Regions from separate parts of the Butyricimonas sp. genome, predicted to be linked through region 1. Evidence: riboswitches for the same ligand, from Rfam matches in the RefSeq annotation. Region 1 holds a riboswitch; the other holds the start of a gene.
The links. A riboswitch is a leader RNA that binds a small molecule or an ion and turns the genes downstream of it on or off. The one in region 1 is predicted to bind cobalamin.
Positions count from the first base shown of each region.

Region 2: linked by a shared signal. The riboswitch ahead of QVC79_RS05690 (ABC transporter substrate-binding protein) and the one ahead of QVC79_RS06110 (TonB-dependent receptor) in region 1 are both predicted to bind cobalamin.

Region 1 is NZ_JAHZBP010000003.1:267,997-272,150, reverse strand. It holds gene QVC79_RS06115 (TonB-dependent receptor) at 1-2,032, opposite strand, end outside; cobalamin riboswitch at 2,140-2,341, opposite strand; cobalamin riboswitch at 2,386-2,594, shown strand; gene QVC79_RS06110 (TonB-dependent receptor) at 2,651-4,154, shown strand, end outside.
Region 2 is NZ_JAHZBP010000003.1:161,855-166,008, forward strand. It holds gene QVC79_RS05680 (ABC transporter ATP-binding protein) at 1-122, opposite strand, end outside; gene QVC79_RS05685 (FecCD family ABC transporter permease) at 119-1,072, opposite strand; gene QVC79_RS05690 (ABC transporter substrate-binding protein) at 1,352-2,440, opposite strand; cobalamin riboswitch at 2,604-2,809, opposite strand; gene QVC79_RS05700 (hypothetical protein) at 3,042-3,695, opposite strand; gene QVC79_RS05705 (hypothetical protein) at 3,966-4,154, shown strand, end outside.

The sequences.
Region 1 (4,154 bases):
TATATTTAGAGAAACGTCCGCTCTCGGCAATTTCCCGCAAACGATAGTCCGACCAACCGAGACCTCCCGTAACTTGTAAAGTCGGTAACGGACGAACAACCACCTCAATGTCAAAACCTCGCGAGTCGGCTCTTCCGACTTGTCCCCGGATACTCTTCTCCGTGGCCACGCCATCCACCAATACCGTCGTGTCTCCCAGACTCTTCACGATATTATACTTACGAATATAAAACACGCTTGCGTTTATATCCACCATCTCGTTCAAGGTGTAACGTACACCGACTTCCGTGGAATACCCCTTTTCCGGCTTGAACACTTCGCCCCCATCCTCGTCAGGATTGAACTCGTTACCCTTGCGGTCCAAATACATCACGGTAGGACTATATGTCGTGGTTACAGGATTGAAATAAGAAGAAATAGAACCGTAGAATGACAATTCAGGCATGGGAAAATACACGACACCCACTCGATACGTGAATGCCGAGGTCTCCACCTCTTTCCATTCTTTCCTGTTCTTCGTTTCATATTTCTGTTTCCCGTCATCAATCGTGGCACTTGATGTTTTCCGGCTATACAAATCCACACGCCCGGATGCCATCATTTTCCACTTATCATTAAATTCGATCACGTCATGCAAATAAATTCCATGCGTTCTCTCCGTGCGCAGGGAAACGGCTGAAACTTTCGTGTCCCACCACCCCTGCACGATATGCGGATCCCGCACAGGCAAAAGTGCATCCAAACCGGGCCCCCACAAATCGTCATCTCCATAACCGTTATACTGGGCGAAATCAAAACAATTGTACGTCCATCCCAACGTGTAGTTATGCAACACGGAACCTGTCTCGAACTTCCCGGTCAACTCGATCGTGTTATTCACGTTTTTATGGTCCGGGTTAAAATTCAACGGGTTCTGACGGGCAGCATTTCCCCGTTGAACCGTATCCAAGTCAACATAAATCTTCTCGGTCTCTGACTTTTTATAATACCATTTGTATATCGGGTCTTTGGAAGTGCGGTAAGAAAGCCCCTCAATACAATGATAATCCAAATCACTGTGGAAATAGGAAAAACGTTCTTTCAACTTCATCCAATCCGTGATCTGGTAAACGTATGACACAGACATATCCCATACTTTCCGTTTCATGTAATTATTGGCAAAGTCATTATAAACCTCGCGGTAATCCGCCTCCGGGTGACGATCCCCCTTCAGCGCGTACGGTTTGTCTCCGTCCACGTAGAACATATCACCGGGCATAACGGGTGCAGCCCCGATCTCGGTCGTGTAATCATCATCGGCATAACTACCGGTCACATCAATACGTCCCCACTTTCCTAAATCAGCTCCCAAAACACCATACACGGAAAAACGATTTGCATTCACCTCACGCCATCCGTCACCCGTTGAATAATTGATATTGGCACGATATTCGAGAGGTCCCACAAGTTTTCCCCCGAAACCAAGAGTAGCTCGTCTCTCATCCCAGCTACCATAACTGATACGAGCGTTGGCCGAGAAATCGGGAGATGCTTTCTTGCGCACGATATTCAACACGCCACCCATAGCCGAATGTCCGGCCAAAATAGCAGCGGGACCCTTCAATAACTCGATAGACTCCACGGCAGCCAAATCCCCGTAAGGTACGTTATTCTTCAACGTCCGCTCATCGCGAATCCCGTCAATCATAACAACCGCACTCCCCTGTCCGCGAATGGAAAACTGTTGGAATTGCCCGTATTGCTTGTCTTTCGCTACAATCCCCGGCAAAAACTTAACGGCATCCATCAGATCGACAATCCCTTTCCGGTCAAGCATCTGACTAGACAACTTGCTCACCGTTATCGGAACGAAACGTAAAGGCACATCCAATCCCAACAAATCAATCCTCTTCTTTTTCTGCATCACATCCACCTGATCGATACGGAATAAAGAATCCGTGATACTCTTTTTCTTTCGCTTGTCGTTCTCTTGAGCGAGAAGCGAACCGACACACACAAACAGCAACAATGCTAATACAACAACTTTTTTCATACAACTATATATTAATAATGAATAAAGCATTATTAACATAGTCTTTTGGGCAACATGAGTCTAAGGTAAAATCCGTCTTTTTCCCTCTCGCTTTTTTTCCCGAAAGCTATGGTTTATCTTGTTCGGCAGGTCTTCTGACTTGTTCCGGATTTTGTTGCCTTCCCAGTTTATAACCAGTGACATTTGAAGTACAAAATCCCTTGTAAAGGAACTTACAGCTGCGGGTACAGTCCCGGATTCACACCGGGTTCCCTATTAAGCGTTACCTCCATGACCGAAGGTTCCGCACCAAAACTTGGTGCGAAAGTAATACATTTTTTTCATCCGGCAACAACCTTTTATAAAAAATTATATACATTTGTCTCGTCTTAGGTGATGTGTTGATGCCCAATTAACACACAAGAGGGAAGCCGGTTAGAATCCGGAACAGTGCCCGCTACTGTGATGCCCGTTTCTCCGGATAAGGAGATTCAAAGAAAGATTCTTACACCACTGTCCACACGGATGGGAAGGTATTTTTCTTAGGCGTAGTCAGGAGACCTGCCAAGACAAACATAGGTAATAGCGTATTCTCGGGGTCAGGAATACTATTATAAACATTTAAAACATCATCATCTAATGAAGAGAATTGTAATGCTAGGCATGATATTCATGTTAGCCTTGGTAAGTACCTCGTTTGCAGAGATCACATTAAAAGGAAAAGTCACAGATGCAAAGAGTGGAAAAGCCCTCATCGGTGCAAACGTTCGTCTGGTCGGAACAAGCATAGGGATTGCCACCAACAACAAAGGGGAGTTCATTCTGGAAAATATTCCGGATGGCACGTACACGCTACGGGCAAGCTATTCAGGCTACGAAGTTGCCTCGATAAAAGTCAACAGCAACAAAAACGACATTCTATTCCGGCTCACGGCCACCCCGGTAAACCTGAATCAAGTTGTCGTCACGGGAACGGGAACACACCGCCGTTTGAAAGATTCTCCCGTACCCATCGAGGTCATCAGCGGTACTGACTTGAAAAGTGCGGGCGTGAACTCCTTCGAAGATGCCCTCCTGTTACTGAATCCTTCATTCAACATACGTCCCACCGTCATGGGTTCCTACTTCACGCTGAACGGCATGAGCAACAAATACATCCTCATCCTTGTCGACGGCAAAAAAGTGGCCGGGGACGTGTCCAACAACACCGACCTCTCCCGTATTGACATGAGCCGGGTCAAGCGTATCGAAATACTGAAAGGAGCGGCATCCGCACTCTATGGTTCCGACGCTATTGCCGGGGTAATCAACATCATCACGGAACAACCGAAAGACCCGATCAGCGTGCAATCCAAGACCCGTTTCGGGGGAGAATCCAGCTTCTCGCAAAATGCCAGCGTAGACCTACACTTTGGTAAATTCACCTCTTCCACCTCCTACCAAAGGAGACAGATGGGAGGCTGGCAATTAAGCCCTTACGAGATTGACGGGGACACAGCCATACTCACGAGAAGAGAAGCTTCCAGCAAGTTCCATTCCAACATTGTCAATCAACGCTTCACCTACGCCCCGGTGAAAAGCCTAAGCCTGTACGCCCAAGGGGGGTATTTTGACCGGGAAGTAAACCGTCCCGTGCAGGAGAAAAAAGATGACGGGGGCTACACCTATGACCTAACCTACATGGACTACAACATCGGCGTGGGCGGACGCTACCAGCTAAACTCCACCGATTACATCGCGCTGGACCTCTACATGGACAACTACGAATACAACAAACTGTACACCGTGGCACAGGTCAGTAAAAAAGACACGACCTTCCGCGTGGGGGACGAGGAATTGACGAAACGCCAAAAATACTACAACGGGAACCTGAAAGGCGTGTTTAAACTCGGCTCATACAACAAAATCTCCGCAGGCACCGAGTACACGAACGACTACATGAAAAACCCCGGAAACCTCGAAGAACCAGAAGAGATCTACACGCTGGCCCTGTACGCACAAGACGAGATTCGCCTCTGGAAAAACCTGCAAATTTTGCCGGGATTCCGCTACGTGTACAACGAGATGTTTAAGAACCGCTTTACCCCGAAAATAGCCTTGATGTACACCCTCGGCTCCTTCAATTTCAGAACATCCTACGCCG
Region 2 (4,154 bases), 110 kb from region 1:
CTTTTCCCGCTGCCGTTACGTCCCAGCAAGGCGATCAACCCGCCCCCGTCCAAGCTGGCCGACACCCGGTCCAGCAGGATTTGTTGCCCGTATCCCAGTGTTAAAGATTCTAGTTGTATCATACCGGTCGAAGATTTTTATATACTACCCAAATAATTACCGGAATTCCCAGCAGGGCGGTAATACAATTCACGGGTAGCACGAGTGTTTTAGCAATAATATCACATATCAACATGGCCACGACTCCCAGTAATATGCTTCCCGGCAAAAGTGTCCGGTGATCCGCGTCGTTAAACAACATACGGGCCACGTGAGGCACGGCAAGTCCGAGAAAGCCCACCGGGCCGCAGAATGCTGTCACGGTTCCGGTCAACAACGTTGTTGACACGAAAATAAGCGTTCTGGCACGCCGTATATTCAGTCCCATTGTTTGGGCGTAATTCTCCCCGAGTAGAAGAAGATTCAATGCCTTGATACAATAAATCGAGAGAATGACACCCACGCAAATCACGGGAATCATGATAAACAGTTTCGTTGTCGTGACGTGTCCTAGGGAACCCATCGACCATAGGAAGAACATTTTCAATTGTTCGGCAGAACTCAAGTACTGTAAAATCTGTATGATAGCTCCTGCAATGTAACCGATCATCACTCCCATGATCAACACCCCAAGGATATTTTTCACGTAACGACTGATGATGGCAATCAGTAACAGGACCATGACGGCCCCGCCCCATCCGGCCCCGACAATACCTACCGACTGCCAGAACCCGGAATGTGCCAGTCCCAGCAAAGGAGTCCCTAGGATAAAGAAAGCAACGCCTAATCCCGATCCGGAACTTACTCCCAACAAGTAAGGATCTGCCAACGGGTTCCGGAAAACCGTCTGCATCTGCAAGCCGCTTATCGAAAGCGCCACGCCGATCAGAACAGCCACGATCACCCTCACCAATCGAATCGACAGCACGATATTGCGGGTTGTCATATCCGTCTCGTTACCCGTGAACACGTTCCAAACCTGCCCGACGGAAAGTGCCGAATCTCCCGACACCAAGTCGAGCGCGAACAGCACGAAAACCAGCAGGCTCAGGAAAAGGAATATGATCGAATTGCGTTTCACGATAAAATTGAAAATGACATCACCGTTATTAATTTCTTGATTTATGATTTTAGATTCCAGCCGCACGGGGGGACGCTTTAACTACCCCCTCTAACTCCCTTGCACAGGGGGAGGATACGCTACATTGTAATATCGTAGCGTCTTCTCGCATTCGTCTCTCCCCCTGTGTAAGGGGAAGCTGGTGGGGGTAGATGCTTTTTTCATTCTAAACTCTAAATTTTAAACTCTAAACTATTCCAAGTGCCTGTAATAATACAAATCCTCCGTCACCAGTTCCGGGTGTAAGATTTTGATCAGGTCACGGAGTACGATGTCCGGGTGGACAACAGCCGATTCCCAGTAATCATTTCCCCCTTCGGGCGTTAAGCGCAAGTTATTATTATAGACCTTGTTTTCTTGGATGGCTTTCGCATCCTTGAATTTCGGATTCATGATCTTTAACTCGTCGAGAGTTGTTGCCATACCTACATTCAACCACACGTCAGCCTCGCGAATCAACCCGTAGGCTGTTTCCAGCCCGATGGGTTCGGCTCCGTTAGAGGTGTTTTTCTTGTAAATATAATCCCCTCCCGCATCCGTGATTAATTGTGCCACGTAGCTTTTCACGGAAGGCATGGCCCAACTGTCATTCCACGGCGTGTTCAGCATGACGGTAGGACGTTTTTCCACGTTTGCCGTTAACTGTTTCATGTTGTTATAACGTTCGGGTATTTCTTTAAATACTTTTGTACCTGTTTCCCGGCTATCCGTTAATTCGGAAATGGCAACCAACCATTCAGCCTTACCCAGCGGAGATTCTTCCAAGTATTCCCCCACGTACATATAAGGAACATTCAATTCTTTTAATTTGTCCGTCACGGTTGATTGCGCGTCCCCGATGCCGTAAAGTAACACGAGATCCGGGGCCAACCCGACAAGAAGTTCGTAATTTACTTCTGCCCCCATGTCTTTTATGGTTTCTTTGTGGGCAAGGACATACGGGTTGGAAACATAATTCATCCCGGAAACTCCGACTACTCGATCCACTTGGTTAATGGCATCCAGCATGGCGATGTAAGTGGATGACATGCACACAATTCGTTTGGCTCCCGCGGGAATAATCACCCCGTCAAAATCTTTCGGTGCCTGCTCTCCGTTCCGGGCCACGAAGTAGGACATTTCAATGCCTTCCGCTCCCTGCCAAGGATTACGCACGCGAATAATCGTGCTTTCCGTGTTATCAGCTCCCATGATGTCGAAGCCCGCGGCGTATTCCGGTGAGTAAACTTCCTTCGTGAAGGCGGTCGTGGACTTTGTTCTCGTTTGACAACCGGATAGCATCAGAAGAACGATTGACATGAATAAAAATAGAACTCGTTTCATAATATAATAGTTTTTTGCTTCGAGAGAGATCTTTACGCAAGCGGGAAAAACCTGAAACGGTAAATCAAAACAGAATGACCTTGCCATCCAACCTGATTACCATCTGAATCCCGCAGATGCAAATCTGTCCCTCGTCATAGCAGGTCTTCTGACTTATCCCTTTTATCGTGCCTTCCCAGCATTCTAACCAGTGGCAAACGTACGATAAACTTTTCCTTTAAAAGGGGGAAATACAGCAACGGGTATTGTCCCGGATTTTCACCGGATTCCCTTTTTCATTCAATACATCACGAAGTGGTGTATGAAACTATGACGGTGCGAAAATAGGTCGTAATTTTTAATTAGACAATAAATTGGATAAAAGATTTTTATTTCATTGGTATGAACCACCTGTTAGGCGAGGTTTTCGATGATCAATCCCGTCACGGGGGAGGATGCCAAGCGTGTAATAATGTTTAACTTCTTGCATATCTGTCATAAGGTCCCCCATGCCGATGAATTCCCGCGGGCGTAACGTCCGGTAATCACGATTTCGAAGAGAGGGGGGAGCGTATGGACATTACACTCCCGCGTACACGCTTGGAGAGAAACGGGTGGTATCTTTATTGCCAAAAAACAAGTAGAGGTGTAGGGGCGTTCCTTCCGGTTGTTTTGCTGCCGGGATGTCCACGGTCACCTTGCCGTCGCCCCGGAACGAGTTAAAACACGTGATCATTTGCGGGGCGCGGGGTAAGGTCCCGTAAAAATATCCCACATACACTTGATCTGACACGCTCGCTTTCGGGCAGTCAATGTCATTTTCCCAGTTTAGGGTCACGGACCATCCTTCCCTTGTGACACCCGTGATCACCGGTGCATCCAGCGTGCCTGTCGAGAATCGGAATGTCGGGAAAGCCCATACCCCTTCTCCCGGGCGAAAACATCCCCCGTTTTGAGAATGGAATAAGGAATCGCTTTTATTTATTCCCATCTCCTTGGCCATGAGTTTCCATATCGGTAAATCCCCGATGGCACGACGATAGATTCTCCACATTTTACGGGCTTCCGTGAAACGGCTGGAGGATTCCTCTTCCCCCTCGGTTCTTGTTTTTTTAGGGCTCCGTCGTGATTTGCAGGCCCGAACTTTATTGCCGTGTCGGTAATAGGTTATCCCGTCGATCCGGATAGAGCCTTGTGCCAAGAGAGCTACTGGAATAGATAATGTGTTTTCCATGATAATAATTATTTGATAATCACTCGTGTATTAATTCATGAGCAAAAGTAGATAGAATATTTTTAATACGCAAATAAAACTCTTTTAAAACGCTATTATATATAGCGATTTAATAGGGGTTTAATAGCGTTCTAATAGCGCTTTACACGAAAGTGATCACTTATATCTCATGAATAATACATGTAATAATTTATTTATTTAGTTTGAAAGTGTGACTACATTGGTTTATTTGTGTATCTTTGTTGGCGAGAAACATAAAAATAACAGGATATGGCGGAATTTGTAAATCCACTTGGAAAGATTCGGGGTAAGTTCGGTAACGTAATCACTTACGGGGGACCAAACGGGAAAAATTATTGCCGGGGGGCAAGCATCTCGCGTAAACCGAGCCAGGAGCCGCAAAAACGACAGTCCGCGGCTTTCGGGACGATAACGGAACGGAAAATATGGATGAGAGAT